Regions from separate parts of the Leuconostoc sp. S50 genome, predicted to be linked through region 4. Evidence: riboswitches for the same ligand, from Rfam matches in the RefSeq annotation. Region 4 holds a riboswitch; each other region holds the start of a gene.
What was found. A riboswitch is a leader RNA that binds a small molecule or an ion and turns the genes downstream of it on or off. The one in region 4 is predicted to bind thiamine pyrophosphate.
Positions count from the first base shown of each region.

Region 1: another riboswitch for thiamine pyrophosphate. It lies ahead of thiT (energy-coupled thiamine transporter ThiT); the one in region 4 lies ahead of tenA (thiaminase II).
Region 2: another riboswitch for thiamine pyrophosphate. It lies ahead of IAE53_RS00470 (transcriptional regulator); the one in region 4 lies ahead of tenA (thiaminase II).
Region 3: another riboswitch for thiamine pyrophosphate. It lies ahead of IAE53_RS02460 (ECF transporter S component); the one in region 4 lies ahead of tenA (thiaminase II).

Region 1 is NZ_JACVUE010000003.1:157,907-165,390, forward strand. Features, by position in the region: gene IAE53_RS04630 (copper-translocating P-type ATPase) at 1-1,838, shown strand, start outside; gene IAE53_RS04635 (MIP/aquaporin family protein) at 1,952-2,680, shown strand; gene IAE53_RS04640 (MIP/aquaporin family protein) at 2,783-3,502, shown strand; gene IAE53_RS04645 (RluA family pseudouridine synthase) at 3,544-4,437, opposite strand; TPP riboswitch at 4,505-4,593, shown strand; gene thiT (energy-coupled thiamine transporter ThiT) at 4,663-5,217, shown strand; gene IAE53_RS04655 (MerR family transcriptional regulator) at 5,254-5,724, opposite strand; gene IAE53_RS04660 (glycosyltransferase) at 5,809-6,870, opposite strand; gene IAE53_RS04665 (LTA synthase family protein) at 6,890-7,484, opposite strand, start outside.
Region 2 is NZ_JACVUE010000001.1:106,539-114,022, reverse strand. Features, by position in the region: gene thiD (bifunctional hydroxymethylpyrimidine kinase/phosphomethylpyrimidine kinase) at 1-94, opposite strand, end outside; gene thiM (hydroxyethylthiazole kinase) at 91-867, opposite strand; gene IAE53_RS00470 (transcriptional regulator) at 867-1,427, opposite strand; TPP riboswitch at 1,515-1,603, opposite strand; gene IAE53_RS00465 (hypothetical protein) at 1,642-2,148, opposite strand; gene IAE53_RS00460 (hypothetical protein) at 2,145-2,435, opposite strand; gene IAE53_RS00455 (VWA-like domain-containing protein) at 2,432-3,589, opposite strand; gene IAE53_RS00450 (ATP-binding protein) at 3,586-4,737, opposite strand; gene IAE53_RS00445 (NAD(P)H-binding protein) at 4,799-5,416, shown strand; gene IAE53_RS00440 (YfhO family protein) at 5,516-7,484, shown strand, end outside.
Region 3 is NZ_JACVUE010000001.1:517,148-524,631, forward strand. Features, by position in the region: gene IAE53_RS02450 (ABC transporter ATP-binding protein) at 1-666, opposite strand, end outside; gene IAE53_RS02455 (thiamine-binding protein) at 703-996, opposite strand; gene IAE53_RS02460 (ECF transporter S component) at 993-1,571, opposite strand; TPP riboswitch at 1,716-1,805, opposite strand; gene IAE53_RS02465 (DMT family transporter) at 1,964-2,905, shown strand; gene IAE53_RS02470 (class I SAM-dependent methyltransferase) at 2,975-3,664, shown strand; gene IAE53_RS02475 (Nif3-like dinuclear metal center hexameric protein) at 3,658-4,467, shown strand; gene pepT (peptidase T) at 4,490-5,725, shown strand; gene IAE53_RS02485 (YjzD family protein) at 5,773-5,970, opposite strand; gene IAE53_RS02490 (DNA polymerase III subunit alpha) at 6,090-7,484, shown strand, end outside.
Region 4 is NZ_JACVUE010000002.1:87,549-95,032, forward strand. Features, by position in the region: gene IAE53_RS02980 (energy-coupling factor transporter transmembrane protein EcfT) at 1-167, opposite strand, end outside; gene IAE53_RS11380 (hypothetical protein) at 161-382, opposite strand; gene IAE53_RS02985 (ATP-binding cassette domain-containing protein) at 345-1,562, opposite strand; gene IAE53_RS02990 (ECF transporter S component) at 1,580-2,161, opposite strand; TPP riboswitch at 2,283-2,371, opposite strand; TPP riboswitch at 2,492-2,593, shown strand; gene tenA (thiaminase II) at 2,669-3,361, shown strand; gene IAE53_RS03000 (hypothetical protein) at 3,573-3,725, shown strand; gene IAE53_RS03005 (SDR family NAD(P)-dependent oxidoreductase) at 3,805-4,557, opposite strand; gene IAE53_RS03010 (glycosyl hydrolase family 8) at 4,957-6,078, opposite strand; gene IAE53_RS03015 (glycosyltransferase family 2 protein) at 6,090-7,385, opposite strand.

The DNA of each region.
Region 1 (7,484 bases), on a different contig from region 4:
TGGGTGTCAATCTACCATTTACCATAGTGTTCCCAGGCAATGCTTGGGTTTCTGCCTTGTTGTCCGCCATGTTGTACGGTATTGGCTCACAGCCATTCTGGGTAGGTGCGCGTCAAGAGTTACAAGCTAAAAAGCCAGCAATGATGAGTCTCATCACAATGGGCTTAAATGTCACATTTTGGTATTCTATCTACGCTTTGATTGCCACACAAGTCTTTCATCATCACGTAATGGATTTCTTTTGGGAATTTGCAACGCTTACCGTAATCATGCTACTGGGTCATCGGATTGAGATGTCAGCAACCATGAAAGCAGGTGATGCCACCGCTAAACTGCGAGAACTTCTACCCCAGATTGCTCACGTTAAACATGGCGATCATATAATGGATATGCCAATTACCACCCTTAAATCAAACATGGTGGTGCGCGTTTTGGCAGGAGAATCTTTCCCAGCTGATGGTATCGTGATAAATGGCAATAGTCAGGTCGATGAATCACTAATGACAGGTGAAAGCCAGCTCATTGATAAATCAACCGAGGCTACTGTATATGGCGGTACTATAAATGGTAATGGTACGCTAGAAGTTAAACTCACCACGGTAGGTGCGCAATCATTTATTGGTCAATTACAACAAACTTTGCTCACATCACAAGATAAAAAATCACAAGTCGAAACGATCGCTGATCGTGTCGCCTCTTGGCTGTTCTGGGTAGCGCTTGTTTTCGCACTTGGTGCCCTGATTATTTGGACGCCATTACGAGGATTTGGCTTTGCAACAAATATTGCTGTGACGGTCCTCGTGATTGCATGCCCACACGCACTTGGGCTGGCGGTTCCCTTAGTCATTAGCCGTACAAGAGCAATTGCTGCAGCGCAAGGCATCCTGATCAAAAACCGCAAAGCATTGTCGGCATCTAATCAACTCCAATACGCGTTGATGGACAAAACCGGTACATTAACAACCGGCCAATTCACTGTGCAACAACTTGTAGCCTATCAAGATAATCAATCTCATGTTTTGGCAATTATGAGTGCACTCGATCAACAATCAACACATCCGCTGGCGCAATCAATTATTAGCTATGCGCAATCTCAAGGCGCACCAACACTGTCAGCACAACACGTTGAAAACATAGCAGGATATGGCGTTTCAGGTATGATCGAAGACAATCACTACCTATTGGTGTCCGCACGATACTTAACTGAACATCATATTGACTTTGAACCACTAAACACAGACGGTTCTATTTCATATTTGCTTAACCATGATAAGGTGATAGCTGCCATTGCACAAGGCGATAGTGTTAAAGAATCAGCACGTCAGTTTATTGATGATTTACATGCGCAACATATTATTCCAGTTCTTGTCACGGGTGATAACGAAAAATCGGCAAAACGTGTTGCCCATGAATTAGGCATTGAAGCCATTCATGCTGGTGTGTCTCCTCAAGAAAAGATTGCCCTAGTTGCTGAATACCAAAAGCGTGGCGCTGTCATGATGATTGGAGATGGCATTAATGATGCACCAGCACTAGCGCACGCTGATTTAAGTGTTGCCATTGGCGCTGGTACCCAAGTTGCCCAAGCCTCCGCTGATACCGTCCTTATTACTAATCATCTGCCAAAAATCATCGACTTCATTCGTTTGGCAAAACATGGCAATACAAAGCAAGTCCAAAACTTATGGTGGGGTGCAGGATACAATATTATTACCATTCCGTTAGCCGCGGGTGCTTTATCTTTCATTGGTCTTATGCTCAATCCAATGATTGGTGCTATTGTTATGTCTTTTTCAACCATTGTCGTTTCCTTAAATGCGCTGACACTTAAAGGGTAAAATATTAACTATTTAATCAAATATTAAAAATTACCATTTCTTTAATAACCACTTAATATAAACGTGTAGAATAGTAAGTGTTGATAATTTTATACCCATAAGGAGAATCTTACATGCGTAAGTATATCGCAGAATTTCTAGGCACATTCATGTTGGTTGGGGTTGGAACAGGTAGTATCGTCTACTCTGCTGCATCCACACAATCACCATTGACAGTTGCACTAGCCTTTGGCCTTGCTTTAGCAATTGCCATTTACACATTTGGTCCAATTTCTGGCGGCCACTTTAATCCAGCTGTTTCGTTGTCAATGGCTATCCAAAAAAGACTCTCATGGGTTGATTTTGGTGGTTATATCGTGGCACAATTCCTCGGTGCAATTGTTGCTTCAGCAGCTGTTTATGGCGGTGTTGCCGCTTACTTGAAGTCTTCAACTGTTTCCACAGCATTATCTGGACAAACAATGACCGTCAGCCAATTCGTTTCTTATGTTGGTTTGGGTCAAGCAAACTATGCCACTGGTGAACGTCTTAACGCTTTTGCGTTTGAGTTCGTCTTGACATTCTTGTTCGTACTTGTAATCTCAATTGTCACCAAGTTGACTAACGTTCCAGCCCCATTGGTTATTGGCCTTTTCTTAGCCGTTTTGATTATTGTAGCCCTACCAATTACAGGCGGATCATTCAACCCAGCCCGTTCATTGTCACCAGCAATCTTTGTCGGTGGTAAAGCACTCAAGCATTTGCTAGTCTATATTCCAGCACAGCTAATCGCTGGTGCATTGGCAGCATTTGCCGCTAACTACTTCAACAAAGCCAGTGACGAAAAAGCCGTAAAAGCCTAAAGTTTATAAAGATTGACTAACATTGTCAATCTTTTTTTGTTTCTAGAAATAAACGTGTATAATGGAATTTATTGGTAATATTACACACAAGGAGAATTTTTCATGCGTAAGTATATCGCAGAATTTCTAGGAACATTTATGTTAGTGTTCTTTGGAACTGGTAGTGTTGTTTATTCAGCTATTACGACACAATCACCTATCACAATTGGTTTGTCATTTGGTTTGGCATTGGCCGTTGCCATTTATGCTTTTGGTCGAGTTTCTGGTGGACACTTTAACCCAGCCGTATCACTTTCGATGGCAATTCAAAAGCGTTTGTCATGGGTCGAATTTGTCGGCTATGTATTAGCACAACTGATTGGTGCTATTGTCGCTTCTGGTGCTGTCTATCTTGGCGTTACAGCTTATCTAAAGTCACCATCAGTTACAACTGCTTTGTCAGGTCAATCAATGACAGTCAAACAATTCGTCACTTTGGCTGGTCTTGGTCAAACAAACTTTGCTGATGGACAAGGCTGGTACGCTTTCGCCTTTGAATTGATTTTGACTTTCTTGTTTGTTTTGGTCATTTCAATTGTCACTAAATTGGCTAATGTACCGGCGCCATTGATTATCGGTTTGTGGTTAGCTGTTCTAATCATTGTTGCATTACCTATTACAGGTGGTGCTTTCAACCCTGCTCGTGCCTTAGGTCCTGCAATCTTTGTTCAAGGTAAAGCACTTGGTCACGTTTGGGTTTACCTAGTGGCTGATCTACTAGGTGGTGCTTTGGCAGCATTTGCCGCTAACTTCTTCAACAAGGGTGTTACGAAAGAAGCATAATGTTTTTACTAAAAAGAAGCTCATCACGAGCTTCTTTTTTATTATCGCAATTGCCGTGGAAAGTCATGAGGCAATGGACCTGTAATCGTTTTAACGCCACCATCAAAGGGTAAAGGTAGTTCAATGGTAGCTGAATGCAGCATCAATCTTGGCATATGACGCCCACCATATAGGTCATCCCCAACTATTGGATGACCTATACTAGCTAAATGAACCCTAATTTGGTGCATTCGTCCAGTATCCAAACGAATTCGTAATAGTGAATTTTGATAAACTGTATGTACATTAGTCCAATGCGTTACAGCAAATTGTGCTTCGGCGCCATTGACAGCACGTTTCCTGTCGTCTTTTGCATCAATGCCAATTGGTGTTTTAATTATTCCCTGTTTTGTCGGCATCACACCACTCACCCATGCCAAATAAGTCCGCGTAATTACCTTAGCAGATAATAGCTGGTCAAGTATTGGCACTACTAAAGGCGTTTTTGCAACAATAACGGCGCCGGAGGTAGCCCGATCAATTCGATGTACCATATAAGGCGACGCTTCTACATGGCGCCTTTGAAAATCACCGGCAACGTAATTCAGCAAAGTATCATCTTCTGTGGGTGAATGCGGATGCATTTTCATCCCCGCTGGTTTATCAATCACCACAAGATAATCGTTCTCAAATAAAGTTGTTACCTGCTGATTATAATTTGGTCGATAATTAGAACTACTCGTTCTAAAGTCGTCCTGATCAAACGTCATCACTAAGACATCGTTAGTTGCCAAATAGTAACTAGTCGGGACCATTCTGCCATTCACAGTGAAATGACGCTTAATTCTGAGAGCGCCACGAATACGCTTTGGAATGAGCCATTTGGTCCATAAGGCTTTCACTGATTGTCCTGCGTTATGCGGTGATATAATAAATTGATATTGCCATGTTGTCATAGGATAAGTGCCCACACCTTTAGTTGCTTAGCCCCTTAATTTGACTTTATTGTCATTTTAGTTATACTTAAATTATCTGGGGTGCCTTTTGGCTGAGATATACCCACTGAACCTGCTCATGATAATGCATGCGAAGGGAGATACCACATTGTTTAGCTCATTAATGGCGCAACCTGTAAATTCTCTTGACGGTTGCGCTTTTATTTTTTTGGAGATATGAAGTCTATGCAAAATTCTCGTTCCCGCGTCATCGCTGAAGTGGCTATATTTGCCGCCTTGGCTGTTGTTTTCGATTGGTTGACCCTATTTAAAATGCCACAAGGTGGCGCTGTAACCTTGTCACTGGTCCCAATATTATTTGTTGCATACCGTCACGGTGTAAAAGCCGGTATGATTACTGGATTAATTGTTGGTATAGTGACTTTTATTTTAAATCCGTACTATTTAAATCCATTACAAGTATTTTTTGACTATTTCTTTGCCTACACGCTAGTTGGTCTCGGCGGATTGTTCGAAAGCCAATTAAAATATGCACTCCGTCGAGATGCAACAAGGCAAGCAATGATACTCATATCAATTGGTGCCCTATTAGGTGGTTTGGGTCGCTTTTTTGGTTCCTTTTTGGCTGGTGGTTTCTTTTACGGCGCATTTGCCCCTAAAGGACAAAATCCGTGGCTTTACTCACTAATTTACAACGCAGCTTATGTTATCCCACAAATCCTGTTGACGATTGTTGTACTGATTATTTTGCTTCGCGTTCAACCAAAAATGTTCAAATAAAAAGCCAGTTATTATAACAATTCTGAAGGGAAGCTGTTATAATAACTGGCTTTTTCTCGTGATTGGAGACTCGCGTTTATCAACAACCCGATACTTTACTTTGCCAGATTCCAGATAGACGTACAACAATTGTGTCTCATCGTCATCAAAATAACCCAAATTTACAACAACACGACCCTCATATTCTTCAATACCTTGAAAGGCTTTTTTCATAATGTGATGAATAATCATGGCACTTTCAAGTTGTTCATTAGCCTTATCAACAGCGTCATGTAGACTGTCACCATCATCTAAGTTTTGTTTGATTATCGCAACCTTAATAAACGCTCGAAAGCCATATAACCGAGATTCTTGTTCATCTTCTCGATCGATCGCTTGAACATATCCTTGCTTTTCCCAATAACGAAGTTGCCGTGTCGAAATATTTGTCATACGTGCTAACTCGCCAATACGGAATTGTAAATGATCAAGAGACGGTTTTTTAAAATTTTCTTTGTCAAAATTCATGTCTGTGCCTCTAGAAATAGTGTTCTTTGTCAACTAAGTTGCTAAACACCCCTAATATCTATTTAAATATAGCACATTCCTTTGTTAAAACAAAGCCTGCCACTGTTCTAAAATTGGGCCCATTTCAAAATCTTCTACTCGTTGTAATGAAATATTAGCATAGTATTGTCGCTCTTTTTGAGTACTTAATAGTGGTTGAATAGCTGCTAACAAACCATCAACATCGCCATTCTCGACTAAAATGCCGTATTTACCACCGTCTAGTACCTCCGCAGAACCGGTATTTTTCATTGCGACAATTGGTAACCCAAAGCTCATCGCTTCAGCCAAAACCAATGGCAATCCTTCCCAACGAGACGTCTGTAAGAAAATACTAGCATCACGGTAATGTTGTCGTAATGCCTCATCTTTTAGCCCACCACGGTAAATAATTTTATCGTGCGCCGCATATTTTTCAATTAAGCCTTGAAAAGTTGCCATATCTTCTGGTAGTCCATTACCTGCAATTGCCAGGCGCCAATCATTTGGTAATTTTGAAGCCAATTTCACAGCAAAATCGATGCCTTTATGCTGAATCGCAATTCGAGCTGTAAAGGCAATGATATGCTGTGACAAATCAGCACGACCATTTGGTGTGATAGTCAACGGATTCCATATTTTGACGGCGTGCTTATTGTAGGATTTAAAGCCGGCCAAATCGTAGTCTGTTAACACAACAACAGTATCAAGTGCCCGCAAACCTGCTTCAAATTCAGGCTGCATATCAGCATAGTACTGGCTTTTGTAGGTCGTCACATTATTATGCATCCAACCAATTAACTGTGTATCAGGTAATTGTGGTTTCATAACAGCAGCAAAACTAGACAACAAACCACCTGCTAAAATAACCACCTCGAATTCCCGTGCAAGATCAATAAAATCTTGAATTTGTTCAGCATATTTAATATAAGGCTGTGCATCGTTGGCTAAAGTTAACGGTCTCTTTGCTATGCGTAGCTCCGCTGATAGGGCATAAAAGGCTGGTAAATCAGAAAAGCTGTAATACACAACGTTGTGTTGTTGTGCTAAGGCGTTACCCACGACGGTTGTGGCACGCTTCATGCCCCCAAGACCAATGTTTTCAAGGGCAATGAGAATTTTGGTCATATTTTTACTCCAAACATCATTAATTTCCACTCCAATCATCTGCGTTTCGTGGTAACAATCTCGTGGTATCTGTCGCTTTATCGCGCGACTCTGGTGCGTCAGTAATGTAATCACTTAACGTTGATTGATTGCCATTTTTAGACAGTAAGCTTGTAGATTTTGTCCCTAATTCTTGGTTAATTTTTTTCAATCGTTTGACCGTACTATCTTTACTATAATCATATTTAGAAGGATCAACAGCTTTAAATCCTTTTGGTGTGTAGAAGCGCAGCAAATTTTTCTGATTCAAGTTATCTGACATATCTAATTTTTTGTTCACATAACTTTGAATCTTGTTGACTTTAGCCTGCAACTTTTTATCAGGATATTCAATCAACTGATTCGTTTTCGTATTCCAAATGCGTCCTGACAGACTGGCGTATTCAGGTGTTATCCAGTCTTTATTGCGGAAAGCAACAATTTGCACGTGCTGCTTACTTAATAAGTCCTGTCCAAATTGAATATATCGCTTAGTACTAATACCAAGTAAATGCTCCAAGGTAGGTGCAACATCAATTTCACCACCATAAGTATGATCAATATAACCATTTGTCATGCCCGGTATATGAACAATC
Region 2 (7,484 bases), on a different contig from region 4:
GTGCAGCAAATGTCTTTAAATCAGCACTAATACCGGCACCGCCACTACTATCAGCACCAGCAATTGTTAATACTTGTGGTGTTTCATTGCTCATAAATATTGCACACTTTCAATCATAAACGTCGCTACTTCCTCGCTTGTAATTGCAGCAAGTTCATCTAGCAATTGCATACTATAAAAACCTGGTGTCGTAATTTGACGGCTGGCTTTGAGCCCAGCTAACTTAAAAGTTGCCATCGCGTACGTGACATTTTCCACAGTGAGTGATTCGGCTACAAACGCGCCAATCACAGACGATAAGGCATCGCCAGTACCCACATTAGTTGATAATAATGGCACATCTGTCTCAATGACGGCAGTATGATGACCATCACTAATAACATCTTTGGCGCCACTTAATGCAATTATGGCACCAGTCTTTTCTGCTGCTAATTGTGCGATGGCAATCACATCCCCACTACCAGTGGCATCAATGCCTTGACTGTCAAAATCAATATCGGCAAACCACGCTATTTCCGCTGCGTTGCCTCGAATGATATCAACATGCCCTTCTTGCATCAAAGTCTGCACGGCCTTACTACGAAAGGGCACTGCAACTGCCACTGGATCCAAGATAACAGGTTTATCTAAATTATTAGCGACCTTTGAAAGCGTTACAATATCAGACAGTTCATTGGCCTTAAGCGTACCAATATTAATGACAACGGCATCTGCAATTTGACATAAATCATTAAATTCACTAACTTCCCGACTCATAAGAGGCGAAGCACCAATAACATTCACGACATTGGCTACGAATTGTGGGGTAACAAAGTTAGCATAAGTCAGAACAAGTGGTGATTGTGTCCGTACATTTTTTATCGTCATTAGTATTGACTCCCTTTTTCATAGGCATTCCGCCAAAATTTTAGTTCAAATTGATATGATTTTTCAAAAATAGCGACATCCAGTTGACTGTCTGAATGGTCAACAATCTGCCAGTAATAGGTTACCAAATCATGATATTGTTTACTGGCATAATATTGCTGCCAACCATTGTTTGTTTGATGTGCCAGTGCTTTAGCTATAAAATAATAGGATTCTACACAAGGTAAGGTTGCCATAATTGCTGCCATAGCACCTTTTTGAGCTGCAGAACGCATGTGGCTCACATAAGATTGCCCCACCAAATCCAAAGGTTTTGGGGCAACAGCATCCACTAGACTAAGGTGTGCTTGTCCTTCATCGTCGCTTGTCGGCCTGGTTAAATGTAATGATTCATCAATTTGATTCACAATGGGCATAAAAGCTTCAATGTAGCTTGCATCTTGTGCTGTATAATAATCAGCTTGCTGCTGAGTTAATGAATTACTGCCAATAGCTTTCACAAAAGGCTCAGCCATGATTTGAGGCATAAATTGTTCTCTAATTGTTTGTAAGGTTGTCATGTTTTCTCCATAGTAGGACACAAAAAGGCCGCGAACCCACTCCAAGAAGATGCGTTCACGGCCAGTAATCAACATTTAAAAAACACTAGCTTGTGCAACATATCTCCCTTCGTACGTACTAACGTCATCAGGTTCAATGGGTATTTCTCAGCCGATTGGCACCCCAGATATTTTATTTAATTCAAGATAAGTGTAAACGAATGTCACCAGATAATCAACCCCACCATTCAGGATCAACATCTCTCATTTGATGCTTCAGTGACAATTGCGAATCACTTGTAACACGTTGATAAGTTGTGGTGTAAGGATTTTTCATCAAATTAATCATTTGCTGATACTGTGTACTTTTCAAAAAATCAGCTAATTGACTGTGATTTTGCCAAAAAGTCCATAACATATAATCTGCTTTGCCATTATCATTTTGAGCCACAACACCGGCAACATTTACTAACTTACCAATTAGTTTATCATTATCATCTTTAGCCTGAAAGGCAATTTGATGAATCACACGACCAGTTAGTTGATCATTAGTATAACGACTATCAAAGCCTAATGGCCGTTGAAATTGTTGGACAATTTCTGGTGCATCTAAAATCAAAACATTCGAACCAGCCAATTGTGATACCTTGCCGAGGTAAAACACGTTGTCTGGATTCGCTGTTTGAAGTGCTAATAATTCTGAAACTGACTGTTCTGGTGCAAGTACAAGATTAATTTTCATAAGAATGGCTCCTTTAACATTGTGACGACATCTGGTGAAAGCCGAACTGCATTACGCTGAATAAACTGTTGGACGCCTTTAAACGTTGTCAGATCAACTCTGGGTGTAATAGCGCCTGATGCAACTAATGCTTTTGCATAGACAATATCTGAACGCGTCATCATCGTCATGCCCCATGGCTCACTTAATAACAGGGACTCCCAGTGATCAGTTAATAATGCTTCAGCTCTTTTGAACCGATTGTCTTTGGCAATAAAACTACTCAGATCTGTTGGATTTAATTTCATAGGGTCAACACCTTTCCAATTTGATTAGGCAAACTGAGTTGTTGCTGTTCTGGCAGTATCCAATAAACACGACGATAATGTGACATAATCGGTGATGTTTCACCGTCACCATCAGTTAGGATAATCACTGTTGTCGTCTCACGAGGTGTTTTTTGTTTATCTAGATAGTCAAAAATACTTAGAAATGCCGTTCCTCCACCAGCACGGCGCTGCCAATGATTGATATTTTTAATCACTTCAACTGCTGTATCAAATGAAAACACGCGGACTTTAGCATCAAATTGTTGTGTTATTTGCATCACATTGGCTAGGAATTTACCCACTAGTCTATCACTAATAGAAGCTGAATTGTCGACAAATACCAAAATTTCATTTTCGTACTTACTAATTTCACCAAGTAAATCCATTCGATAGGCTTGGCGTCGATTAAATCGTGCGCGTGATGATTGCTTTTGATTAGGCACTTGGCTTACCCCTGCTTTGAAGATTTGACGCCAATTTTTTTTAGGCACCACCACCGCGGAAATCTGTTGTATGACAGCACTAGCCAAGTGACCTCGCCCAGATTTTTGTGCATCTTCATTAGCTTGACGAATGACTTGTTCAAGTGCCGATTTAGCCTCATCAGACTCATCGCCAACACTCGCCCACTCACCGTGGCCGTCGACGTCACCATGAGCAGGCACATCATCTTCAAAACGACTGATTAAATCAATATAAGTTTGCGAATCTTGATAAGGCGCAAACCATTCGCCGTACACATCAAACAACATTTGCAAAGTCACAGCCGTTGGTAACTCACCTAATTCCTTAGGTAAATATTGATTAATCGCCACATCAGTTCCTAGATCAACAACTGATTTTGCTTGGTGCGTTGCAGCATAGCGAACTGGGTGTTCCCAAATAACATGCAGTGCTTCATGTGCCAATGCAGCCGCAATCTGATTGTATGTGCTGAAATTTTCTGTTAAACGAGCTGGATTGATTACTAAGTACCAACGATGATTTTGCCATTTTAATGCCAAAGGATGCGGTGCTAACAGGTTCATTTCGCGGGTTAAATTCATGACAATGTTGCCATATAGGGGTGAAACATCTAGCAAGGTTTTAATACCACCTAATATTAAATTATCCGTTTCATCCTGCGTTATCATCTGGTTGCAATGTCCATAATTTGTTGATACAACACGTTTGCATAGTGTTCTTCTGAATTGTATAAATCATCTAAAATTGGGGCATTTGTCATTTGCTTGACCAGTGCATATTGCCCATCTGGTGCCACCAATTGTAGTAATTCACTAAAACGTGCAGCGTTATTATCGTGTGTCATATCTGCCGTCAATAACAATGTTTTCATCACTGTCATTTTTTGAATTTCTGAATAACTTTCAAATTTAGAACGAATGTTTAAAGGTACTTTAGGTCCGTCTGGCTTTGAGTCAAAAACCTCTTCGGCTGTGAGACTAGGCGTTTGTTCACGTACAAATCGAACAAATTGCGTGGCAACTACTTGACCTAAATCACCCGCCACAATATCAAATAATAAATCTTCTTGCTGACGATTTGATTGCTTCAGCAATTCAAAAAGATTATCCGACACACGTTGCCAAGCACGCGGGGTCGGATTCAAATCAACTTCACGCACAACAGGATATAATAAACCAGCATTTTCAGCGATAAATCTGCGCACCAAATCATGAATATTTGGCCGTTGGTCACCTTTAGCAGCCCATGCTAGCCAATCCTTCACTGATACGCTCATCACTAATCTTGTTGTCCGATCCTTAATTGCGGCATCAGAAGTTTGAACCGCATATTCAGATGTCTCAAAACCATGCATACTATCATCTGGATTTTCTGCCAAGATAAGGAAAACATTTTCAGGCAAAATTAGATCATTAATCTGTCGTTGTAACACTAAATTCATGAGTTCGGCCTGAACAGCTTGTGAGCCGCGATTAAACTCATCTAAAAACCAAATGATTGGTTGACTTGGTACCGATTCGGCATGTTGAATAATTTGAATCAGCGTATGTGTGTAGCCAAATTTAACATCAGCAAGTTGCCCATAATGCTTAGTTTCTAAAAATGCGCTTTCAGTCAAGGGCGGTATTGGAATCGCCAAATCGCCTTTTTCTGACAGAGAAACCACCGTTGTAAACAATTGCGCGTTCATTTGCTTTGCCACATCGCTCACTAAAGCAGACTTGCCAATGCCTGCTTCTCCAACAATATTAGGGACATTACCGCCTCGTAATATCAGTGGGACTGCCATTAATAATTGTTGATAAGTTAAACTCATAATGAACCTCATTCCTATCTATATTTTACCGCAATCCAAACAATCATGCTAAAATGAAAGTATGACAAAAAAAATTCTAATTCTCGGTGCTAATGGTCAAATTGCCAAATTAGTGGTTAATATGTTAGCCAATACCGACACACAATTAAAGCTCACCTCTCTTCACGCTAAACCAGCCCAACACATTGCCAATCTAGACGCGGCAAATGAAGCTGATTTGGTGACAGCATTAAAAAATATTGACATCGTATACGCCAATGTTGGTGCCGAAGGTCGTCAAAAAAATGTGGCTAATGCGTTAGTCAACGCCATGCATACTGCTGGTGTGTCTCGACTGATTTGGATCGCGACAATTGGCATTTACAATGAGTTGCCACCACAGCAAGCTGATTTATGGCGCAATATTTTGGGTACTCCCGAAAACGAAAACAGCTACATTGGTGATCAAGCCGCTGCCGCACAACGTATTACAGCATCTCAACTTGATTACACCATTATCAGACCCAATGAACTCACTGATGACAATAAAATGCAGCAACTTAACGTTCAAACTGATCCAAACGAAGAAATTATTGGTGGACCAATCACACGCACTAGTGTCGCTGAATTTGTCACACAACTCATCAATAGTCCCGACCAATATATCGCTGAATCCGTTGCGATTTCGTCAACTCATTAATCTTGATAATCATAAAAAGGTCTCAGAATGAATTGCCTTGACTAAGCAAATTTTTCTGCCTTTTTTATTAGCAATCATTATTTTTAGGAACATTCATTTATGAAACATACTTTAAAACGTTACACGCTTTCACCACTGGCACTTAGCTTTTGGGTACCACTACTGATTATGTTAGCCTATTTTGCCTATCGTCACATGGCACCATTTGGCACCAGCTCAATTTTAACAGTAGACCTTGGTCAACAATACATCGATCAATTTGCGGCATTCAAGCATACCTTATTACAGCATCCTAGTAGCTTTTTTTACTCATTTTCCAATGCCTTAGGCGGAGATATGCTGGGTGAATGGGCTTATTATTTAATGAGTCCTTTTAACCTTATTTTTTTAATGGTTCCTAACACCGCACTCCCCAGCGCTATTCTACTCGTCACTGTGCTCAAATTTGGGGCAGCTGGCCTGTCAATGGCTTATCTATTGCAAAAATTGCACCTGCAACAACACTACTATGTGACTTTGTTCGCTGTTAACTACGCACTATCTGGTTGGTTCATTGCAAACGACTTAAATTTGTTATGGCTTGATACAGTCATTTTACTGCCATTGGTAATTTTGGCACTTGAACGTTTGTTTTATCAACAATCTTGGTGGCAGTATAGCCTTCTGCTTGGTGCCAATATTGTTTGTAACTATTATATTGGCTATATGGTCGCCATCTTTATCGTGTTGTATTTTTCTTGGCGCTTGACTTGGCCAAATATTAAACATCGTTGGCTAATTCTAAGACGCTTTATTGTTAGTTCCGCTATTGGTGGTGGGCTGTCAGCTTGGTTAATTTTACCGACTTATTTTCAGCTGAAATTAGGTAAAACGCAGTACAATTCTGATTTTTCTTTCAAGTTTGATAACAATCCCTTACATCTTTTGTTTAAATTAATTCCAGGTAGTTTTAATTTTGACCAGATGCAAAATGGACAAGCAAATTTTTATGTGAGTGCTTTCGTTTTAATCACACTAATAGCTTTTTTCACGACACGTGTTATTAAATTACGCGTCAAAATCGGGGCATTTTTACTGTTAGCCTTCTTAATATTAGCCACTACTTGGGCACCACTTACTTTATTATTCCACGGTTTTCAATACCCAGTTTGGTATCCATACCGTTTCAGTTTTTTGATTAGTTTCTTTATCATTTATTTAGCTGCTATTAGTTGGCAGCCAACTTGGCGGCCACGCCTGATGACCATTACTACTTTGTTAATCATATTTAGTGCCATTGCAATCTATGCCACACTCAGTGATGCTAAAATCAATTACATCAATCGTTCAAGTATTGCTTTATTCATTGGCTTAGCCTTGCTAACATTGGCGCAGTTCACTTTTAAAGTTCATGACAAATTTTGGCTACCCATTTTAGGCGGCTTAACGTTATTATCACTCACAGCAAATGTTGTTTTCACGCTAGACAACTTTTCTTATTTAACAAATACAGAGTATCAAAATACGATCAAAGCACTCACAGCAGATAAAAAGTTTCTAAAAAAAGATACCTCTTGGTATCGTGTAGCGCAAACATTTCAACGCACTCGTGGTGATGGCATGATGTTTGACTATTATGGCGGTGCCCATTTCAGCTCCGCTTTACCAAAATCTACGCCAACTTTCTTTGGCAATTTTGGACAACCGGACGGCGATAATTATGTTGTGTATAGCAATGGCAGTCTCTTATCTGATGCACTGCTGGGCATGAAATATATGATCACCCCAAATGGTCAAGACAATGGGGATGCTGGTCAACCTAGTCAACATTTAATAGGTTATCGTCCGGACACCAGTAATTACAGTTTAAAAGCAACAACATCGACTACTAATATTTATCAGAATCAAAATGCCCTACCAATAGCGTTTGCAGCCAACTCCGGCGCACTTAATACCAAAATGCTCTATAATAATCCCTTGCAAAACCAGGGCAATCTCTGGCAAGGTTTGACTGGTGATTTAACTTCGACAGTTGACACAGACAATTTTCAAAAAGCAATTGGTCATAATGTCAAAGCACCAACAACAA
Region 3 (7,484 bases), on a different contig from region 4:
AATAAATTGAGTATGATCAAGTGCTGATATTTTATGATTATGAATTTCCCACACATTGTTGACAATATCTGAATAGCCTGAAAAATCGTGATCCGCAACAAGAATTGAAACACCATCAGCCTGCAATGTTTTTATTTTTTTTAAAATTTCCTGCCGTGCTGTCATATCAACATTAGCGAAAGGTTCATCTAGTAGTAACAATTTACTTTTCATCGCAACAATAATTGCCAAAGCAACTTTTTGTTTTTCACCACCTGATAGTGTGTTCATTTGTTGATTGGCTAGTTGTTTGATGCCGACAAATTTAAGCGCCGCTGTTGCACGTTCAGCTATTTCATCAGACGGAATTTGCAAGTTTTCTAGTGTAAACGTCAATTCCTCAAAAGGGGTAGGCATCGCAAACTGTGTGTCGGGATCTTGAAATAAAAAACCAACATACTGCGCTCTCTGATTAGCTGGTAGCTGGCTGATGGCGGTATTGTCAACCAAAACAGTGCCTTTAAGTTGAGGAAACAGGCCAGCAATAATTTTTAACAAAGTAGATTTACCAATACCCGATGGTCCAATCAAAAGGTTGAAACTATTTTCTTGAATGGTCAATGTCAAGTCGTCAAAAATTTTTGTTTTGCCATAGCTTAAATTAAGGTGTTCTAAAGTAACAATCATGGTTTATGGTATCCTATGTACGCGGAAAAAACCGCTTTATCTGTATTTATCTGTTTTTTTTGCTATTGTAAGTACATCGCTAGTCGTCGCCATATTGATTTTGCTATAAACCATTACAGGTATGTCTGTGATTTCGGCCGCAACTTTTGGTAATTGTGCTAAAATTGCCATCAATTGATCGTAATCGCCTTCTAATGTCGATTCAAACGCACCAACTTGGTAATTAACACCGCTAGCATCAATATAAGCAATGACATGATCAACAATTTTAATCACATCATTTTCGTTGGCAGTCATTGGCAAAACTTGTACTGCAATACTTGAAATCATGAGATCACCTCTGATTGATGCGTTGTCAAAATACCTGATTTAGCAATTAGCTTCTGTGTGAAGTAAACAATGACACCAGCAAAAATTGCCGATGAAATCAGGCGTGTGATAAATAGACCAACTAACAGACCTAATGAATATTGGGCATAGCCATTGCGAAGCAAGTCCCAACCAAAGGTGACAATTGTGACGGTAATGACAGAAGCTGTTAAGCTAGTTTTATCCCAACGTCGATATCCAAAAATAGCAAATCCAATTTCAGTTCCGAGCCCCTGAATGGCACCAGCAACGATATTCATGACACCCCATTGTGAGCCAAAAATCATTTCAATAGTACCTGCAAGTGTTTCGCCAATAATCGAAGCTCCGGCACGGCGAATAATGTATCCCGCCATTGGACCAGCCATTAGCCATGGACCAATTGTTCCATCGTTAGCGTATGGACTTAAACCCATAGGTGTTAATATTGCTGCAATAACATTATAAGCAAATGCCCAAGCCCAGAAAATAAAGCCGAAAAACACCGCGATGAGTGCGATAAAGATGACGTCACGAAGTGACCATTTTGTATGCATGTTGCACACCTCCGAATTTGTTGTGAAAACACCGCCATGAGGTTAGACATACAAAAAGCCAATCTTCGTGGGAAGATTGGCTTTGATATCATATCAATTAAAAATACTACAACAGACTGAATTGGTAGTTTGTCTGTATACAATCAATATTAAAGTAAATCTCCCTACGCTAGTATAATCTAGATCAGGTTATATGGGTATTATCTCAGCCGTTTGGCACCCCAGATTTTGGTGTTTTCAATTGTTTGTGATTAACTCACAAACAGAGTGTACCACAATCCATTTTTGCCTGCAAGCGGTGAAAGTCGTTTGGCTTGCAAAAATGGTCCTTATGGGTATACTTATTATTCATGAGTTGCAATTAATAAGTTATGTTTAGGAGTTGTATTGAGATGCTTTATTTTATTGGATTGGCTGCTGGATTCTTATTAGCTAATCAAAGTGCTATTAATGCAAAATTAGGTGCAGCGGTGCGTTCACCATTTAGGTCGAGTTTAATTTCATTTACAGTCGGGACAATATTTCTCATCGCCGTCTTTTTTGGGACTAGTCAACATATTGTTCCTATTGGCACTGTTTTATCTCATAATCCGTGGTGGATTTGGTTGGGCGGGATTTTGGGTGTCTTCTTTTTAACATCTAACATTTTAATGTTTCCTAAATTAGGGGCAATCCAAACGATTATTCTGCCAATTTTAGGCCAAGTTTTGATGGGAGAAGTGATTGATATTTTTGGGCTTTTTGGGGCACAACAACATCCTTTAACCTGGCTAAAATCGATGGGAATTTTGATTTTATTCTTAGGTATTTATATTGCTGTTGTGTTGGCGAGCCGAGGATTTGCTAAGGTTGAAGAAAAAAGTGACACAGATCATGAAAACGCCGTTGCGTTGAATTTATGGCGTTTATGGGGGATAGTGGCAGGTGCTATTTCAGCCATTCAACAAGCCATCAATGGCCACTTAGGACAATTAATGCATTCCTCAGTCGGTGCCTCGGTGTTTTCTTTTTTGACAGGCACCATCTTGATTTTTTTGGTTGTCATGGTTCGTGACAAGTCTCTTTTACCCAAAACATTCCATGCTAATGAACAGCCATTTTGGTTGTTCATTGGTGGCGTATTGGGCGCTGCGTTTGTTTTCGCAGCCGCCTATTTAGTGCCACAACTGGGAGCAGGAGTAACGGTGACTTTGGGATTATTTGGTTCAATCGTTGGATCAATGGCTGTCACACAATTTGGATGGTGGCGTTCACCACAAAGACAAGTGACGCGGGCACAAATATTTGGTATTATGGCGATGGCAATCGGTGTGCTACTGATAAAATTTGGATAAGGAAAGTCAGCGCATAGCTGGCTTTTTTGCTATACTTGTAGGAGTAAAAAAATTTTTTTAGGAAACATTATGGATAGTATTCATCTTTCGCCACGCCTTGAAGCTGTGGCTAAGCACGTGCCACAAGGCGCAATAATTGCTGATATCGGTTCAGATCATGCCTATTTACCTGCACATTTACTCTTGACCAATCATGTCCAGCATGCCATAGCTGGTGAAGTTGCTCAGGGACCGTTTGAAAATGTCCAACATGAAATTAACAAACGACATCTGAATGGCAAACTTGAGGCGCGATTAGCGAATGGTCTAGCCGCTATTGATACAGCTGATAAGGTTAACACAGTTGTAATTGCTGGCATGGGCGGCATTTTAATTCAAGACATTTTGTCAGCTGGTCAGTCAAAAAAACATGAGTACAATACTTTGATTTTACAACCAAATACTGATGAGAATGTTGTCAGATCATGGTTAAACAACAATCACTATTTGATTATAGCGGAAGATATTGTTCAGGAAGGTTCGCATTTTTATGAAGTGATTGTTGCAACACCTGGTGATTCAAAATTATCTGATCGTGAGATTGATTTTGGTCCGTATCTGTTGCAAGCAAAATCACCAATTTTTGTCGCCAAGTGGCAAAAAGAATGTGACCGCATCCAACTTATTTTGGAACATTTGAAAGATTCAGGAAACCAAAGTACAGTAGCTTATAAGAAATGGCAAACGAATTATGATCGCATCAAGGAGCTGATATCGTGATTGCACAAGAATTAATTGATCAAATTGAACAGTTTGCGCCACTATCATTGGCAGAAGCAGGGGATCCCACCGGTTTACAAATTGGCAACCCTAATCAACAAATTAATCGCGTTATGACTACGTTAGACGTGCGTCCAGAGGTTGTCAAAGAAGCCATTGCTGCTAAGGTAGACTTTATTTGGGCACATCATGAGGCAATGTTTTTTCCAGCCAAAAACTTAGACCTATCTGTTCCACAAAATCAAATGTATGCAGATCTTATCGGGAATCAAATTGTCGTTTATGCATCACATACCAATTTGGACAGTGCTTTTGGTGGGATGAATGATTGGTTATCCGCTGCGCTAAATATTGAGGACACAGTGCCTTTAATCCCTAATGCAGATGGCAAAACAGGATTAGGACGAATTGGTAAGTTAAATAAACCATTGACAGTGGCTAATTTTGCGAAACAAATGCGTGATATTTTTCACGTTGAAGCTGTTCGTGTCATAGCCAATGATCTTAATCGTGTCATTTCAACGGTGGCAGTTCTAGGTGGAGATGGGGGTAAGTTTTGGCCAATAGCTAAACAATCAGGGGCTGATGCTTTTGTTACTGCTGATGTATATTATCATGTTGGCCATGACATCTTAGCAGATGATTTTGTAGTCATTGATCCGGATCATCACATGGAAGCCATTGCTAATCAAAAAATGGCTGATCAAGTAAAAGTATGGTGTGGTGATCAGCTCGATGTTTTTGCCACAAAGATGAATACAGATCCTTATACTTATATTTTGGGACCGTCCGGACAGCAGTAGTCGACCAAAAAGGAGTGAAAATATGACAAAATATCCAGAACTAACAGAGCGATTTTTGAAGTACGTCAAAATTGATACGCAGTCAGACGAAAATTCAACAACAGTGCCTTCTTCACCAAAAGAAGTGGCATTTTTAGCTGAATTGGCTGAAGAACTAAAGCACATTGGTCTTGAAAATGTGCGTACTATGCCTGATGGTTATGTATTTGCCGAACTGTCAAGCAACATTGACAATGCTAATGTACCTACAATCGGTTTCATTGCTCATGTGGATACTGCTGATTTTAATGGTGCTAATGTGAAGCCACAAATTGTTGCTGATTATGATGGTCAATCACCCATCAAGCTTGGGACAAGTGGTTACGAACTAAATCCGTCTGAATTTCCGAGTCTAAAAAAATATGTTGGACACACGTTAATTACAACAGATGGGACGACACTTTTGGGTGCTGATGACAAAGCTGGGGATGCTGAAATTATCACAGCAGCAGCATATTTAATTGCTCATCCAGAAATCAAGCATGGTGATTTACGTTTTGCGTTTGGTCCTGATGAAGAAATTGGTATTGGCGCAGATAACTTTGATGTTACTGCTTTTGGTGCAGATTTTGCATACACGATGGATGGCGGTCCATTAGGTGAATTAGAGTGGGAAACCTTCAACGCGGCGGCCGCTACAATCGATATTAAAGGTCGTAATGTGCACCCAGGAACAGCTAAAAATGCTATGATTAACGCTATTCAAGTAGCATTTGATTTTCACGCAGAATTGCCTGTTCATGATCGGCCAGAACACACTGAAGGCGTTGAAGGTTTTTGGCATGTTATCTCAATCGAGGGCAATCCAGAAGCGGCAACGTTGCGTTATATTGTGAGAGATCATGATCGTACTATATTTGAAACACGTAAGCAGAAGTTAATGGATATCGCTGCAACTTTTAATCAAAAATTTGGTGAGGATCGAATTTCAGTGACACTTAACGATCAATATTACAATATGGGAGAAGTGCTCAAAAATGATATGAAATCGGTTGAGTTAGCTGAAGAGGCAATGAAAAAGTTAAACATTAAGCCTATCATTGAACCGGTTCGTGGTGGCACAGATGGCTCAAAGATTACTTTCTTAGGGCTACCAACGCCAAATATTTTTGCAGGTGGCGAGAATATGCACGGTCGCTTTGAATATGTTTCCACGACTGTTATGGAGCAGGCAACAGATGTTATTTTGGAAATCGTGACATTGGCCGCTGCAGAATAGTAATAAAAAAGAAGCCGGTTAGGCTTCTTTTTTGATGTGAATTGAAATTACTGTTCAGATGATGTTTCTTTAGGTGCTGCGGAACCAGAAATAGCCGGAATTGCCACGAGGGCAACTTCTCCAACAATGATAGCAATAACTGCCACACCGACAAAACTGTAAGTTCCAGCATTTAATTGAGAAACGATGTAACCTAAGATTTCGCCAAATATTGCCGACCAAATGGCAACCATGATATATTTCATAATTTTCACCTCTTTACTTAAAATTATAATACACTTAGATTTGCTTAAGTGCAACCCATTTACTAGAAAATCCTGTATAATTAAGTCAATAAAACAAATGTTCGTATTAGGGAGGAAAAATGTACGCACCGCTTCAGATTTTGAGCAGTTATAGCTTACTAAAAAATCCAAACACAATTGAACAAATTTTACAGACAGCCAAATCGCGTGGCTATGAGGCAATCGCGTTGACAGATGTTAACGTCATGTATGGGGCAGTCGCATGGTATCGTAACGCTCAAAAATATCAAATTAAACCTTTATTTGGACTGACATTGATGGTTAATGGTCTAGTCAACACTGCCACTACCTTTCCGTTGGTGCTGATTGCTGAAAATCAAACAGGATATCAAAATTTGATGTGGTTATCTTCGGCACGTATGACGAATGATTCTGAAATGTTATTTTCAACCTTAACCGACCATTTATCAGGAATCAACGTCATCTTGCCAAGTACAAGTGAACTTAGCCAATTGATTGGTACTGAGTATGAAGCAACAGACGGTTACTGGCAACAACTCATTAAATTGATTGACTCAAGTCATTTATACCTTGGCATCAATACACAAATGGCGGCGAAGACACAAACGCAATTAATTGCTTTCAGCAAGCAAAACAATGCGCAAATTATTGCTGCCGATGATGTTGATTACTTGAATTCCGATGATGATTTTACCTCACAAGTCCTGAAGGCAATTGACTCGAATTCCAAATTAACGGACATTGTGCCAATGTCGCATCAACGTGGTACTCATATTTTACAAGATATTTCAGCAATACAGTCGGCCTATGCAGCAAACGCGGATTTGCAGAAAGCTTACCAAGCCAATGAACAATTAGTTCAAAAGAGCGAAGTAACCATTTCGTTTTCGGAGACAGCTTTGCCACCATTCCAGACGCCACAAGGATTAAGTAGTTCACAATTTTTGAGACAAACTGCATTTGACGGTCTCAAAAAACGTTTACAAAAGCGTGATGTATCCGTTGCACAATATGAAAAACGGTTGTCGCATGAATTAGATGTTATTGATCAGCTAGGTTTCAGTGATTACTTTTTGATTGTTTGGGATATTGTCAATTTTGCTTCAAATAATCATATTCAAACTGGACCCGGCCGAGGGTCTGCTGCTGGTTCCTTGGTTGCTTATAGTTTAAGAATTACTGACGTCGATCCAATCCAGTTCAATTTATTGTTCGAACGCTTTTTAAATAAAGAACGTGTTCAAATGCCTGATATTGACATTGATTGGCCACCTAGCCAGCGTGAGGCAATTTTTGAGTACCTTCATCAGAAGTATGGCAAACGAAACTTTGGTCAAATTATCACATTTGGTACGTTGGCAGCTAAACAAGCGCTGCGAGACGTTGGTCGTGTTTTTGGCTTGCCAGTAGCAACTCTGAGCAAATTGAGTGGCGGAATACCAGAGGGTAAAAATGGTCGAAAAGTTTCAATTGAATCAGCTTTAAAAGAACCC
Region 4 (7,484 bases):
CTTACAATCAACAATCGAGCAAAGTTCTTTGCAAAATTCCCAGTTATCAATAAAATTAATAGACTCATTACAATCAAGATTAAATTGAGATATACTGATTTTGTGAAAGCTATTTCAAAAGAGATAAGTAAGACCAATACTAGTTTTTGAGTTTCATTCATCAACATATTTTCTCCTCATAGCGCAGGCCACTTGTATCGAAATGAACGTGATAGTCAACATATTTTGCAATGCCATGTGTTTGGTGCGAAATCATAATGACGGTTTGATGTAAATCATCAGCGACCTCCTTAATAGTTGCCATAACATGTTGAATAGACATCTTATCCAAGCCCGCCAAAGGCTCATCTAATAATAATATTTCTGGAGAAATAACTATCATAATTAATAATTGTAATTTTTTTTTGCTGCCCGCCTGACAATTCATACACGCTATGCTCTGATAGTCCGTCAAGATTTAGCCGGTCGATAACTTTGGATATTTTGTCTTTAGTCCAGTATCCTTTGAAACGACTCTTTGATCTAGCTTGCTCAAGTTCTTCTTTTACTGTAATGTTTAAAAATTGATTCATTGCGTTTTGAAAAACTAGCCCCACTAAACGTGCATATTTCTTAAAAGGTAAATTATTAATCGCTTGCTCTTCGTAGCATAATGTTCCTTGAAAGTCATGCAATCTCGCAAAAGTTAATAACAAACTTGACTTACCAATACCATTTGGTCCAGTAATTAATGTTATTTTATTTTTGGCCCACTTAAAATCACTATTTTTTAAAATAGGCATGATGCCATTTTTCAAGGTCACATCAACCATATTGAATGATAATTCATCTACTTCATTGTGAACCTTTAACAGCTGTGGACTATATTCATTAAATATATCCTTAATTTCATTTTTGCCTGCTTGATAAAGTGTTTTATTTGCTATGCGAAAGACATCCGTCATCAGCGACTGATAACCACTTGTATCATGATCAGAAACTAGAATGCCATGTCCACGATCAGCTAACTTTTTCAACAATAACTGCAATTCTTTTCGATGCACGAGATCAACCGCTGCAAAAGGTTCATCTAACAAAATGATTTCGGCGCCCATAGCCAACGTTTCAGCTAAAGCCACTTTTTGCAATTCCCCACCTGATAGATGAGCTAAATCACTATGCCTCAGTGGTTCAATACCAACTTCAATTAATGCTTCATTGATTCGTTTATCTATTTCTTGCTTTGATAGAGACAAATTTTCAAGTGAAAAAATTAATTCATCTTCCACACGATCCATTGCGAACTGTTGATCGGGATGTTGAAATAACATAGCTACTTTTCTCGATCGAAAATTAGCTTTAATTGTTGCGATATTATGTTTATTTAATAAAACTGTTTCTGACAATTCACCACCATACTTGGGATACAAACCAGCTAGAGCAGTCATCAATGTAGACTTCCCACAACCTGATTCACCAACTAATAAAATAAATCGTCCCGGTTGTATGGATAGCGTAATATCTTTTAAAATTAATTGGTCATCAATTTTAATATCTAAATGGCTAGTTTTTAAAATCGTCATTATTGGTCATCCTAACATCACTTTTTTAATAACTTAGACTTTTCTAATAGATTAACAATCCAATAAACTAGTAGGCCAGCAAAAAAAGCAATTGAAATCCACCGTACAATGAACAATCCGATTAACATACTAATTCCAAACTGAAGATAGCCATCATGGAACAATGACCATACAAAAGTCACAATAGTTCCTGTAAGGGTCGACAAAATTAAACCTGTTTTCCAATTTTTATAGCCTGTTAATGTGAAACCTAACTCTGATCCAATTCCTTGAATAAAACCAGAAATTAAAGTCGCTACACCCCAGTAACCACCCAAAAGTGCTTCTCCTGTCGCACCTAGTAATTCACCAATTAATCCAGCCCCCATCCTTCTCAATAGATAGCTGGAAAGTGGCGCTGCCATCATCCAAGGACCAATTGTAATTGCAATTGTGTATTGATGTAATCCGAGTGGGACCAAAACAGCATCTAAAGCTGTGTATATCGGATCCATAATAAAATAAATGACACCAAAAGCAATACCTATTAATGCCATTAATATCACTTCTCGCAACGACCACCTAACCTTTGATTCAGATGAGATTTCTAACTGTTCCATAAACATATTCTCCTTTTGATTGAGGTCGTAAGCTTTGCTAATATACCGTTTTAGTAATAAGTGATCATAGAAAAAACCACCAACCACAAAAGAGAATAGTGATTGATGGCATCAAAAAATGTCTTAATCTAACTTATCTTCCTTCGCAGGTATTAACCTGACAGGTTCAATGGGTATAATCTCAACCTTACGGTACCCCAGATAAAATATTAAACTACGTGAAAAAGTATAACTCATTGTTTTCAAAAAGGCAATGCACTGATTCCTACTTTTTTTAATGTTTGTAATTATTTTGTAGTAGTGTTATTCTTAATTCATAAAATATTATATGTTGTCCACTAGGGGTGCCTTCTTGGCTGAGATGATGTTTACATCAGTCCCTTCGAACCTGATCTAGTCAACACTAGCGTAGGAAAGTGGCATTCTTTTATTTAATAAAGATGCTCTTTTTGCGCTCTTAACAAAGCGCTTTTTTTGTTGACTAAAAACCAATTATTAGGAGATATTATGTTGTTTTCAGAAGAATTACGTGCTCATGCACAACCAATTATGACTGCTATTCATGAACACCCATTTGTACGTGGTATCGCGACAGGATACGTTCCACGAGAAGCTTTAATTTTTTATGTTGAACAAGATTTTCAATATTTGAGTGAATTTATTAAAATTTATGCCACTGCAATTACAAAACTAACTGACCGTACCGAGATAAAATTTTTTGCGAATTCAATTGATTTTATTTTGAATAGCGAAATTCATCCACACCACGTCTTTTGCGATGTGGCCGGCGTTCAATATGAAATGTTACAACATGCAACACCAGCACCAAAAGCATATTTGTATGAATCACATATGTATCGTGCAGCTGATACAGGTTTACTGCTGAATATTCTCGCTGCTTTTCAAGCTTGTCCTTGGACGTACCATGAAATTGCCAGCAAGCAAGTTCAAGAAAAGGCTAATAATCAAGCTAATCCTTTTAAAGGATGGATTGATTTCTATGCCAAAACGGATGATGATTCTCAGACCACACTCTCTGATCAAATTTTCGATTGGATTGATCGTTTGGCATCAGAGGCAACATCATCACAACGTGAAGAAGCTATGCAATTTTTCTTAAAAAGTTGTGAACTAGAATGGCAGTTTTGGGAGCAAGCTTTTTACCAACAAGACTGGAAATTTAAATCAGTCATTGATTAAACAAATAAAAGTTGCCAGTATTCTTTAAAAAGTCTCTTTGGTGTCAAGCACTTAGTTTATTTAAAATTTCTGTTATCATTACAATACTACTCTGTCAATTCTATTTTTATATAAAGTAACAAAAACGTGTAAACTGTTTAAATCATTCTAGATTGCTCATAAGTCAATAACAAAGCCTATCACTCGTCAAAGTCAAACCAGGCGAATTCTAATGACAAAAACTAACCCATTTGGATTCGCAACGAAGTCTAGTAATGGGCTAACTAGACATAACTGGACTTCTTTCAAAAGTTATGGTGACGTTATAGCGATTGTTACAAAATACAATTTCACGATTTTAGAATTTTTTCTGGATTATTTATAGAGCTGTTATCGATAAGAAATGCTAATGACTCTGCCAATCAATTTATTTTTTGCCACCTCTTCAATTGAAAAAAAGCTGATTATTGAAGTTTGTGCAATGATGAATAACCAAGCTCTCGGATATAAAGTGATAAGACTCTTTTCGCATTATTTTTATTGTATTTATCAGTATTTTGAGGTACTTTATTTCCGATTTCATCAAAAAAAGCACCAGTCACATTTTCAAATTTTTCATTCAAAGCCAGTAAGCTACCCACCGGTACAGAAGTATTCGTCAGAGACTTTGTATACGCCATCAGATTGCTTTTTACATCCCCAGGGAAAAAGCTATTAATAGTGGTCTTCTGTGCTGCCAATTGGTCAACCAGTACCTGTACTAATAGCATTTTATGAGTAATTGCCCATGTGGCGCGCATCAATGCGTTAAATTGTTGTTCACAAATCGGAGCCATTGCAATAGCCTGTGGGTTTCCCGTGACAATCAATACTCGACTTCCTCTTAATACTTTTAAAAGAGCTATTGTCAAATAATAATGGGCTAACAAGTTGTTATTAATATTATCTTGACTGTTAGTTGGATAAATACCGGCACTATGGATCAAGACATCTATCCGCTCTGTGTTTTTCAAAATAAATTCAACAACTTTTTGACGTTCTGAATTGATTGACAGATCACCAGCAACATACTTGACATTATTACCAAGACTAGTTTGGGCTAATTGCAACTTGTGCTCATTACGGCCAACCAAAATCACTTGATTATTAATTGATAAATCTCGCGCTATGGCAAATCCAACACCAGATCCACCACCAGTTATCACAATATTTTTCATTCAGTATTTTACCTTTCATAACTATTATTTTATCAAAACCAATCCATAATAGCTCAAATAGAATACTAAACGCTACTATTTTCGCATGGGGTGACGTCATCTCAAAAAAACGAAATGGCACTGTTATCATTTGAATGAAGATAAAGTTCTCGCAAAAAATAATGTGTTCAAAAAAGTGAAAGGACAATTTATCTATTAGCTAAATGCGTTTATTTGAATTATTATAACGACGAGTACACGTTTAAGTCCATCTAAATACGTTCCGTTTTCTCGACACATTACTTTTCCAGCAATGATTTAGATATTTCGTTTTTTTACGTTTTACGTCATTAACGATGTTAATATTACCAACCTTAATTTGTATGAAATATGCTGTTTTGACAGTTGTTTGATAAGTTCTCATTTAGTACTATATAATATCAGAACTAATAAAGTATCATCATAATAGTTATGATTTAAACGGTCATAATCTAATATAAAGGATTGTTTTTGATACAGCGTATGCCATTTTTGACTAGTTGAAGCAGCATAAAATAACGGGGCCGAAATACTAGTTGACTGGAATTTATTAAGCGGTTTACCAGACATATTATAACCACTACTTATTTTTTCAAATGAACTAAAGAAATTCATCAACTTGATCAATATTTGATTTTCTTTACTACTTCTATCTTTATCAAGCGCTAAGTTATAGGGAATTCTAAATGCATTATAGTAATAATCATCATCGTGCTTGTTGAGTTTAACGTTTTTACCATAGGCTAAAGATTTCACTTTGTTATCGTTTGTCACCTGTATAAAATCTGGTACCAAACCAACGTTGCTCTTAAGACTGGCTTGATAAAGGCTGTCAAGCATTTTATTTTTAATTGTCAACCATTGAGAATTTTGTGAAAACTCGTAAAACTTATCAAAAAACGAAGGTAGAACATCAGAAGTTCGCATTAAGTTTTGGTACTTGGAAGAACCATCCGCCCAATTACCAACCGTCAAAATATTATTATTGTAATTCACGTTGTACTTCAAAATATCATCCAAAATTTGTTTTGCAGCACTTTCATAGACAGATCTATGCTGTGACCATTTTTCAGATGCTAAAATTAATGCATAAGCAATGTAAAGATCCCCATCGGTTGCATTATTTTTTAAATCTGCTTGTTTTTGTTGCTTAGCGCCATTAGTATAACGCCATGACATGAGATACGTTCCCTTAACACGATGATGTTTGTAGTAAGTATACAGGTCATAAAACTGATTTTCTGAAGATTTATCTTGATCATTTAATACAGAAATTAACATGCCATATCCCTGTGCCTCAGACAAAGCGACGCCATTTTCACTACGGGATGAGGTATTCACGTATCTTCCTTGAGGCGTTTTAAAAATATATTTATGCTGCCACTGACTGTAGATTTCTTGTTTATTATGCTCTGAACTTTCATTTTTGACATATTGCACTGAAAAAACAAAAAGTAAAATCACAATAAAAAACCAGACAAACGATAAAATTCTTTTAGTCATTTATAATTCCTTTAGTCACCAAATCTTTTGGTTTTGTACCATTTCGTACCGTCTCTATGTAAAATATGATCTAAAAGTACGGAAATAACTGACACCACTGACACAACAATAAAAAGTTGTGCATAAGTTATATAAGAAATAATTGCTACTAATAGATTTTTTACAGTCAATTGTCCAAACTGACTCGCAAGTGCTATATTGATTTGTAATAAGTAAATGCCAACCATCAAAAACCAATTTATCATCAATAAATTTGCTAGCTCAACGTTATTACTACCAATTGTAAATAAAATATGAACACTCGGATTGAAAATGCTAATCCCCCAAGTCACCATATTAACCACAAATATCACATCAGAAATGACAATCGCAGCATTGAACCAAAAAAATGTACTAATATAATAAAAAACTTCCCACTTTATCCGCCAAACACTTCGATCAAATAAATGTTTGAAATTATCCAAAATCACCTGATAATTGCCCTTAGCCCAGCGCTTGCGCTGCTGATAATATGCTGACAAAGTCTCAGGCTCTTGTTGAAACGCCTCAGAATTATGTGCCAAAGCAATCAATTTACCGCTTTGCATAATTTTAAATGAAATGGCTGTATCTTCAGTTAATGCGCCATTGTCCCAACCACCAATCTGCTTAACAAAACTTGTTTTGATAATAAAATTTGTCCCTGGTATTCGCCCAATTTTGAACAGATGCCATAAGCCAACATGATGAATTCTTTGTGTATTGACAATTTCTAAATTAATACACCTTGTTAAAAAATTTTGTTTATAATTTCTTGTTTTATTTCTACCAAAAACAGCCGCATATTTTTCTGGATTTTCCAAGGATTTCTCTACTAAAAAGTGAAGTGCGTTTTTTTCAGGCATTGCATCTGCATCGTATACACAGATCCATTCACCTGTGGCAATTTTTAAAGCATCATTCAATACGCCTGCTTTTCCACCAGTCCCCGTTCTTTGAATAACTGTCGCATCAATATGTTGATACTGTGGTAACGACACAACACTCTTTATTTGATCATAGGTGTCATCTTCACAGTTGTCGGCATACAATAACAGTTCTAACTGTTCTTTAGGATAATTTAAATTTAATATAGCTTCAACAGTTTGGGCAATCACAACGTCCTCATTGTGGGCAGGAACGACGACTGTTACCTTAGGGTAAGTTGCTAGTCGAAAGACTTTTTGCCTTTCTTTTTTTATACTTGTTAGCCAAAAATGAGTGGCACTAAATAGAATCATCAGCCCAAGTCCAGTCGCAATCCAAATCGACATAATTGCTAACACCATAATTATTTGACTAAAATTCATCTTCTGACTCCAATTTAAAAATGTCAATCACTCTGTAATAAATTATCCATAAACAAACAAAAAGAATAACAAAACTAA